One region of the Sporosarcina sp. YIM B06819 genome, then DNA from elsewhere that is predicted to be linked to it. Evidence: riboswitches for the same ligand, from Rfam matches in the RefSeq annotation. Region 1 holds a riboswitch; each other region holds the start of a gene.

What was found. A riboswitch is a leader RNA that binds a small molecule or an ion and turns the genes downstream of it on or off. The one in region 1 is predicted to bind S-adenosylmethionine.
Region 2: linked by a shared signal. The riboswitch ahead of R2B72_RS17485 (bifunctional homocysteine S-methyltransferase/methylenetetrahydrofolate reductase) and the one ahead of R2B72_RS12150 (methionine ABC transporter ATP-binding protein) in region 1 are both predicted to bind S-adenosylmethionine.
Region 3: linked by a shared signal. The riboswitch ahead of R2B72_RS17495 (methionine biosynthesis PLP-dependent protein) and the one ahead of R2B72_RS12150 (methionine ABC transporter ATP-binding protein) in region 1 are both predicted to bind S-adenosylmethionine.

What each region holds. Positions count from the first base shown of each region.
Region 1 is NZ_JAWLIQ010000016.1:41,640-44,921, reverse strand. Features, by position in the region: gene R2B72_RS12155 (methionine ABC transporter permease) at 1-447, opposite strand, end outside; gene R2B72_RS12150 (methionine ABC transporter ATP-binding protein) at 440-1,465, opposite strand; SAM riboswitch class I at 1,578-1,683, opposite strand; gene R2B72_RS12145 (thioredoxin family protein) at 1,739-2,038, opposite strand; gene R2B72_RS12140 (toprim domain-containing protein) at 2,110-2,451, opposite strand; gene R2B72_RS12135 (nucleotidyltransferase substrate binding protein) at 2,494-2,901, opposite strand; gene R2B72_RS12130 (nucleotidyltransferase domain-containing protein) at 2,870-3,208, opposite strand.
Region 2 is NZ_JAWLIQ010000036.1:3,838-7,119, reverse strand. Features, by position in the region: gene R2B72_RS17485 (bifunctional homocysteine S-methyltransferase/methylenetetrahydrofolate reductase) at 15-1,853, opposite strand; SAM riboswitch class I at 1,959-2,066, opposite strand; gene R2B72_RS17480 (arsenic transporter) at 2,302-3,282, opposite strand, start outside.
Region 3 is NZ_JAWLIQ010000036.1:7,311-10,592, forward strand. Features, by position in the region: gene metC (cystathionine beta-lyase) at 1-1,080, opposite strand, end outside; gene R2B72_RS17495 (methionine biosynthesis PLP-dependent protein) at 1,077-2,198, opposite strand; SAM riboswitch class I at 2,500-2,608, opposite strand; gene R2B72_RS17500 (AI-2E family transporter) at 2,683-3,282, opposite strand, start outside.

The DNA of each region.
Region 1 (3,282 bases):
GGGCATTGACTCAGGTAATAAAACCTTAAAAATGATTGTCCGTGTTTTTGCTCCCATCGACTTGGCAGCTTCAATAACACCTTTGTCAATTTCCTGTAATGCAATTAATACCATTCTTCCATAGAAAGGAGCTGCTCCAATAATAAGTGCAGGCATCGCTGCATCAGGTCCGCGTATCGTCCCAAGTAGGAACTTCGTAAATGGAATCAACAAAATGATTAATATAATAAAGGGAATCGATCTAAAAATATTGACGAATGCCCCTGTAACAACATTGGCGAATTTATTAGCCCACAGCTGTCCTGGACTTGAAAGGAATAGAAGGACACCTAGCACCAATCCAATTACTAACGTAAAAAATGTAGATAATGCTGTCATATAAATCGTTTCAACTGTCGCTTCCCACATTTTCGGCCAGTCAACATTCGGAAATAGGGTTTCAATCATTACTAATCACCTCTGTCTGCACATCTTTTTCATGAAGATAACGAATCGCTTCTTCAATGGTAGCCTCGTCCCCCACAAGTTGAAGGATTAATGAACCGTATGCCCCGCTATGCGTATGTGAAATATTCCCCTGAACGATATTCACATCTACATCAAATTTACGAATCAAGCCTGCTAAAACGGGCTGTTCTGTCTGTTCCCCTACAAAAACAAGCTTGATAAGCGTCCCAGTAGGCAATTCTTCTTTAATATGTGCCAACGCCTGCTTCACTTCCACCGGTTCCGTTATTTGAGTAACAAATCGTTTCGTGATCGGCGCTTGCGGTGATTGGAATACTTCTAGGACATCTCCCAACTCGACAACCTCGCCAGCTTCCATGACCGCAACTCGATGGCAAATTTTACGAATGACGTGCATCTCATGTGTGATCAACACAATCGTCAAGCCTAGACGCTCGTTAATACCAGTTAAAAGATCGAGAATTGAATCTGTGGTTTCTGGATCAAGGGCTGAAGTTGCTTCATCACATAACAGAACTTCTGGGTCATTTGCCAACGCGCGGGCGATTCCCACACGTTGCTTTTGACCGCCTGATAATTCGGATGGATAGGCATTTTCACGACCAGCCAACCCTACAAGTTCAATCAGCTCTGCCACTTTCTTTTCACGGTCTGCTTTTTGTACTCCTGCGATTTCCAGTGGAAAAGCGATATTTTCCTTAACAGTTCTAGACCATAATAAGTTGAAGTGTTGGAAAATCATACTCACTTTTTGCCGCGCTTCCCTAAGTTGTTTCCCCTTAATAGCAGAAATTTCTAACTTCCCAATCTGCACACTGCCAGATGTAGGCATTTCAAGACCATTCAACAAGCGGATTAACGTACTTTTTCCTGCCCCACTATAACCAATGACTCCGAAAATTTCGCCATCAGCAATTTCAAGCGATACATCTTTGACAGCTGTAATCCTGTCTGACCCATCACCGTATTGTTTATTTATATTTGATAAATGAATCATTTCTCTCACCTCTGAATATTTTTTTCCACACTACGTGTTGATAATATAAAAAAGCCTTCCTGCAGACGGGCAGAAAGGCTTGACGTTATCAATAAATAAACGTTCGTCCAATCTCTCATCTTCCAAAGTAAATACTTTGTGTGATTTGGCACCATTTCACTTGCGTGACGGTTGCCGGGCTTCATAGGGCACTATCCCTCCACCTCTCTTAATAAGAGTGTTCTATTCAATTAGAATGTTAAGACATATACTATCACATGTTGATTTGGACTGTCAACCAATCTTTTCGAGAAGATAGGGAACAGACTGAAATGCATAAATCTTATGTTGCACAATGCCATCTTTTTGGATTAGCAAACAAGGCACACTTTCGATTTCATAATCCATTGCCAAGTCTTGTACGTAATTCAAATCTGCCTTCCCTATCGGCATGTCTGGCTTCATTACTGACACAACTTCCATCATTTTAGAAGCGACAGCACATGTCCCACACATTGGTGTATATAAATAATACAAGGCAGCGGTCGACTCTTTCAAGGCTACTTCCCATTGTTCACGTGTCCATGTTTCCATTGCTTATAAACCATCCTTTACAATCCGCCGGAGGCTAACTTGATTCAGTAGAGGGTTTTAAATCTGCTGAATCAAGTTAAAAATTCGGGCAGTATATTGAAATGTGCATCTTGCAAGATTGTTGCGAGTACTTTGTATGGCGTTGTTTCCACTTCTCTATACACCTTTTCTGTATATAAATGAATGGCGTCAGGAAACTCCTGCTTGAATAACGTTCGGATCTTATCGCCTGATTCATCTGCATCGACAAGGACAAACAGCTCATGTTGTTCATAAGGGGCCAGCAATTCTTCCAGTCGATAAGCGCTGACCGTTCCATTCGTACAAATGATATCCACGGGCTCGGCAAGGATTCGTGCAAGCCGTTTTCGATCCTGCCCTCCTTCAACAATGATTACTTTGTCATCATTCACAAGTGTCCACTCCACTTCGTCATTATCGGCACAAGCATTTGCTTACTGTAGTTTTTCTAGCTCTTTTTCTATATTTACAATCAACTTTTGCAGAAGTCCCACATAATCCCTTTTAATCTTAACATAAATGAGTTTAGCTTCCTCTTCGTCATAAATATGGAATGTTTTATTTCGATCTACCATCATATCGATCCACTCATCCCCATCTCGAATTAACCCATAAGTATAGGCTTCCCGAATCGTAGCCCGCGGACTTCTCATTTCCTCGATTCCCGTATATTCCAAAAATATTTTCATAAGCTTCCAACTGAGTTCAAATGTAAATTCAAAACGTTGAATAACCCCATCGTATACAATATCATTCATGATTTCTAATTCCGTTGCTTCAGCTAAACGTTTACTCGCCCGTTTATAATCTTCAAGCTTCTCGTGGAGTCTTTCCTTTTTCATATAAAACAACTCCTTCATTTCTAATATTGACAAGCAATTTTTCTTTAGCTAAACGATTCATAAACAAAACATCTATTTTTAGCGGTGTGGGTAAGTTTTGCAAATCTGCTTCGATTAAGTTTTGTTCGCTATGAGAAAGGTGGTTTGTAAATAATGCGAGGTCAATATCTGATGTGTTGCGATAGTCTCCTCTTGCCCGAGATCCAAAAAGCATTATACTTTCAATTGATTCGTTTTTCTTGCACAACATTAGTAATTCAGTCATAAATCTTTGCGTGATACCTGCTTCATCATAATGGAAAACCATATTTGTCCTCTCCTAACGTAATTCTCAAGTCACTAACTACTTTCCAGTAATTGCATATAGGGATAGACATGGCT
Region 2 (3,282 bases), on a different contig from region 1:
GCCGATTTACCTGATTATGCGTGAACACCAGCGCTCACTTTTTCATTGATATATTCTGTCAAATCGACCGTCATATCATAGCGCATAAACGGTGTGATTAAGTATATGCCATGGAAATGCTCTAACGCCACGTCAATCAATTCTTTTGCAACCGCTATGCCTTCTCGCGTCGATTGCTCTCGGTCTCCTGCAAATAGCCCCATCCTTGCGCGAACTTCATCTGTCAGCTTGATGCCCGGCACTTCATTGTGAAGAAACTCTGCATTTTGCGACGATGTCAACGGCATAATACCGATATAAATCGGTGCTTGAATATGCTTTGTTGCCTCGTATAATTCAATAATCTTCTCTGGGCTATAAATCGGCTGTGTGATGAAATAATCCGCACCCGCTTCGATTTTTTTCTCCATTCTTTGTACAGCACGGTCGATATGACGCACGTTCGGGTTAAACGCCGCCGCCACTGTAAAGGATGTTTTCTGCTGCAACGACTTACCAGACCAAGAAATTCCTTCATTGAACTGTTTTATCATTGTTATTAGTTCAAAAGAAGTCATATCGAAAACGGACGTTGCGCCAGGGAAATCACCAATTTTCGTTGGGTCTCCTGTAATCGCCAGTAATTCTGTAATGCCCATTGTGTGCAAGCCCATAAGATGCGACTGCAAGCCAATGAGGTTTCGATCGCGGCATGTGATATGGACAAGCGGTGTTGCACCAATTCTTTGTTTAACCAATGACCCCATTGATGCATTACAAATTCTCGGTGATGCCAGGGAATTATCGGCCAATGTAATAGCGTCCACACCTGCGTCATGTAAGGCCTGGGCTCCTTCAAAAAACGTAGCCGTGTTTAAATGCTTAGGCGCATCTAGTTCAACAATAATCGAATGTCTCTTTTTCACCGTTTCAAGCAAGGTCGGTTTATCAAGATTCTTCGACTCGGTAACATTCACTTTCGCCGCGTGCGCTTTCACTTGCTTGTCTTGTACATGCACCCGATTCGTTAGCCCCTCAACCAATGCACGGATATGCGCCGGCGTCGTACCACAGCATCCCCCTAGCAAGCCGACACCCTCCTTACGGAAATTAAGCGCCAGTTTACCAAAATAATCGGGTTCATTTTCATACGTCAATTTGCCATCTGTATAGCTCGGGAAGCTAGCATTTGGGTAGACAGCAAGTAAGGCTTTCTTCGTCAAAGGAACTTCCTCTAAAGCTTTTAACATATGGTAAGGCCCTAATCCACAGTTGACTCCAACCACATCAGCACCTAAAGCTTCCAGCTGCTGCAGAGCATCCGCAAGTGCTAAACCATTTTGTAATACCCCTGCTTCATGCATAGACACATTAGTAATAATTGGTATATCCGTCGCTTGACGTGCAATGTTGAGTACAGTCGTTAATTCATCAAAATCGTAATAGGTTTCTAACAAAATACCGTCTACACCTTCAATAAGTAGACATTGAAGTTGCTGCTTAAAGCTCTGTTCTATTTCTTCCTTCGTGCCAATCGATGCTTTGGAACCATGAATGCCACCAATCGTTCCGAGAATAAACGTATGTTTACCAGCAGCTTTTTTGGCAATATCAACGGCTGCCTTATTGATCTTTTCCACACTATCCTCTAGTCCATAACGTGCTAATTTGATATAGTTGGCCCCATATGTATTGGTTTGAATCACATCGGCCCCCGCCTCAATATAGGCTTGGTGAATATGAAGCACTTGTTCAGGATGCGTCAAATTTAGCTCCTCAAAACAACGGTCTACTCCATTCGTATAAAGCAATGTCCCCATCGCCCCATCGCCAATTAAAATACGTTCCTTCATCGTCTCTAGTAAATTTGCCAATTGTCTATCCCCTCTCTATGTCCACTGATTCATAAAATTGAAACAAAAAAGAGCCTCTCCTTTGTGTTGATAAAGGAAATAGACTCCGCATTTGACTAAGTCTCTTCCTCATCTATCAAGCCGATTTCTCGACCTGCTGGAATTAGCACCGTACCAATTATGGCGGTTGCTGAGGTGTCAACGGGCCAGTCCCTATACCTCTCTAGATAAGAAAAACTATTCAATTGTGTCTGGGTTTTGAATTGATTTAAATTTCTATCATTTATAACCTTACGCTATTCTCCGAAAATTAGCAATACCTTTTTGGGAAGAGGTGAATAATCAGCATTACCCACCAATGTGTTAAGACTGGCAATCGATTTATAATCAAAAGGTGGATGCACGATAGACAATGCAATAACATATACATACAAGGAACGACTAAAGATGAGCAGGAATAGCTTAGATTTCAATTGGCAAAGACCAATTGTACCCAAAAGTATAGCAATGTTAACGTTACGATTGTTGTTATCGGTATGACGATTAACGATACGCTCATATAATCTTTCCAAGAAACTTTTATCTTATTTCGTCTCAGGATACTCATCCAAATTAGTGAAGCAAGGGTACCAATCGGTAACAATAATGATCCCATGTCACTGCCTATAATATTCGCAAGATAGATAGTCTTTAATGTGATTGGATCTAGCCCCATTTCAGTTAAAGTAATCGTCCCAATCATTAAAGCCGGGTGATTATTAAAGATGTTCGCCAGTATTGAAACTAACCCGCCCATGATAAAACTTGCTTGAAAAAGTCCCTGCGTTACAATTGGTTCGCACCATCGCACGAGCAATGCTGTTAGTCCTACATTGTGCAAGCCGTAAATGATTACATACATAGAGAAGGCAAAAATAAGAATGTGCCAAGGCGTCTTCTTCAAAAGATCCACCGGGTTCGTGCGCAAATGATACCATCTCCAACATAACAGAACAACTGAGCCAAGTACTGCTACAAGTTCAATGGGAACATTGATAAAAGAGGCAACGAAAAGGAGACAACGCATGACAAAGACAAACAGTAAAATCTTCATCATAAATCTTGTGCGTTTTTGTTTTGTTTCAACAGAAATCTTTGTTTTTAATGGGTGGAAATTTTTATTGAAAAAGATTTCTTCGATATCATTTGCGGAACTAGGTAATGTTTTGGGTAGCTTATTTTTTACTACCACATACATCAAGCCTGACATAAACAACAAGCCTATCGTTGCCGGAACAAACATCATAGCTGTATGCATCCAAAGAGACATATGCACGATTTCCAGGGCAATTAAGTTCACGATATTACTTACACCAATCGGTGCGCTTGAAGCTGTGGCAATGAGAGCGCCACTTAACAGATAAGGTATTTGTTGGTGTGGTTTTAGTCGGAGGTTTTTAAGTAGTAAAAT
Region 3 (3,282 bases), on a different contig from region 1:
ATCTGTAATACCACGTTTTTCCCGTTCAGCTTTTGGCATAGCAGCGTGAGACATTTGTGCTGGATAGGATAGAATCGATTCAACTCCACCTAGACTAACCGCGAAAACAGGGATTTTGACGTTTTCAACAAACGCTTTTGCTGTCTCTCTGCTCGGCAAACGGAATGACAATACAGCACCTGCACTTGTTGATTGTTTGGCGTGGATCGCGTGACCTGGATGACTGGCTAAACCAGGGTAAAACACTTCCTCTACTAATGCATGTTTATCCAAATAGGTTGCGATTTTAGCAGCAGAGGCAGTTGACTGCGTGAAGCGAGCACCCAATGTTTTGATGCCTTGAATGAGTGCATAGGAATCTTGCGCACCTAAAATAGCACCGAAAGAATTTTGAATGAAAGCCAAACGATTGCCAAGCGCCTCATCCTTTGTGACAGCTAGACCTGCAATAATATCACTATGCCCCGACAAAAACTTCGTTGCACTATGCAGAACGATATCGACACCAAGATCGAGTGGACGCTGATAAAGAGGTGACATGAATGTATTATCAAGGAATGTTAAGCAATTATGCGCTTTGGCTATGTTGACCACAGCTTCAATATCCGTAATGCCAAGACGTGGATTGGACGGTGTTTCGATATAAATCAATTTCGTATTCGGTTGGATAGCTTGTTTGACAGCTTCCAAATCACCTAAGTCAACAAAAGTATGGTCGATACGAAACTTTGTTAATACCTCGGTAACAAAGCGAAATGTTCCGCCGTAGACATCTTCTGTTATGACAATATGATCGTCGGCAGACAATAGCATGAATGCGGAAGAAATTGCGGCAATGCCAGAAGCAAATGCTAGCCCTCTTGCGCCACCTTCTAAAGCTGCAATCGTTTTTTCCAAAGCTTCTCTTGTTGGATTGCCTGAACGGCTATAATCATAAGGACCAAATGTATCAAAGCTACTTTGATGGAATGTAGAAGACAAGTAAATCGGAACATTTACAGCACCTGTTTTTTGCTCGAAATCTCCACGTGTCGATGCGTGGATAATCGTTGTTTCTAAGCGTTCTTCACGTGAACTCATAGCTGTGGCACCTCACTTTTTAATGAAGCAAATACTTGTTTCAAATCGGCAATCAAATCATCCGTATCCTCTACCCCAACTGAAAAGCGTAACAGGCTGTTACAAACACCGCGACGTAGGCGTTCTTCCAATGGAATGTCGGCATGTGTTTGTGTTGCTGGATAAGTAATAAAGCTTTCCACGCCGCCAAGACTTTCAGCGAATGTAATGAGTTGCAGGTTTTCAAGAAATTGTCCAACCCACTCGCTTTCTTGCAGACGGAATGATAGCATGCCACCTTTTCCTGGATACAGCACGTCTTTGACAAGTGGTTCATTTTCCAAGAAATCCACAATGATTTTCGCATTCGCATCATGCTGCTTCATGCGCAAGTGAAGTGTTTTTAATCCACGGACGATTAACCATGAATCGAAAGGCGATAGCACAGCACCGATTGCGTTATGGTTCGAACCAAGTTTTGCACAAAGCTCCTCACCTTGTGCCACGACCAACCCTGCAAGCACATCATTATGTCCCCCAATATATTTCGTTGCGCTATGTAGGACGATATCAGCACCAAGTTCAATTGGTCTTTGGAAATACGGTGTGTAAAATGTATTGTCAACAATCAGTAGTAAGTCATATTTTTTAGCAAGTTCTGCATACTGAGCGATATCCGTTTCCTGCATTAAAGGATTCGTAGGTGTTTCAATGAAGAGAGCTTTTGTCTTAGCTGTAATCAATTTCTCCGTTTCGTGAACATCCGTAAAATCGGAGTACGACGTCGTAATACCATAGACATCTGCATAATAGTCGAGTAGGCGGTACGTTCCACCATAAATATCTTCCGGCCCAATCAATGCATCGCCTGAACGGAATAGAGAGAGTACTAATTGAATCGCAGCCATGCCTGAACTACAAGCATAGCCCTGATCTCCGCCTTCTAAATTAGCAATGCCTTCTTCTAAAATGGAACGCGTTGGATTTTTCGTCCGAGAGTAATCATAGCCAGTCGATTGACCAAGACCATCATGCTTGTAAGCTGTCGATAAATAAATAGGCGGGTTCACAGCACCCGTTTTTAGATCACTATTATTTCCTAGTTGTACAAGTCGTGTATCAAAACTTTTATTTGTCATTTTTTATCATCCTTTTTAATTTAATCAATTACGTCTTGGCGTAATTTCGTCCGAATTTTGAATTGTGCTTGAGGCATACAGGGAGGAATTGCAGTTCATTCCTCCTCGGGTGGAAGGATTGAACTGCATCCTTCCTTGTAGGTCATGCAGTCGTCGCGAACTTAGACTGCCTTCGTAACTCCCTTCAAAATTTGTTACATCCGCCGGAGGCTTAATTTGAATCGGCAGTGGGCTTTTGCCGATTCAAATTAAAAAAAGGACCCTCTAGTAGAAGAGGGCCCTCAAAAATATGAAGTCAATCTTCTCATCTGCAAGACGTTTACCGTCTAGTAGGAATTAGCACCATATCCTGAAATAGGCTGGTTGCTGAGACATCGTCGGGCCACTCCCTCCGTCTCTCTTGATAAGAATACAATTATTAAATTGTTAGAAAACATTAATTTATCCAACTCTATCATGTTATGAAAAAAAAGACAAGGGATTATCAATCCGCCTTGTCTTTTTTGATGATGGGGTCTTTATTCGTGACATCTAGAACGTCCAACAGGAAAACAAACACAGGAATCCCGATGATCAATCCCCAGACGCCGAAGAATTGTTGTGAAAAAATAAGCACGATGAACGTGTAAAAAACAGGCAAATCCGTTTTGGAGGACATGAGTTTCGGATTTAAAATATAAGCTTCAATAGCATGAATAATCATGACCGCTACAATTAAGTAGACGACTTTGAGTACACCACCAATGGTAAAAGCAATAAGTGTGAGTGGCACCATTGAAATAATGACGCCGGCAACTGGGATGAGCCCTAAGAAGAATACCATGATGGCTAATCCGATGATTTGCGGGAACCCGAGTACCATCAAGACAATCACTGACAAAAATGTATTCACAATTGCAATGATGAACTGTGCTTCAATCACTTTGCCAAATGTACGTGAAAACTTTTTGCCGAAGAACTCAATTTCATAATAAAATGGAGCTACTTTACTTTGTTTGAACTTATCAGTGAATTCAATTAAACGTGGTTTTTCCAATAGGAAAAATAAGCTTAATAGTAAGGCAATCAATACTTGAACACTTGT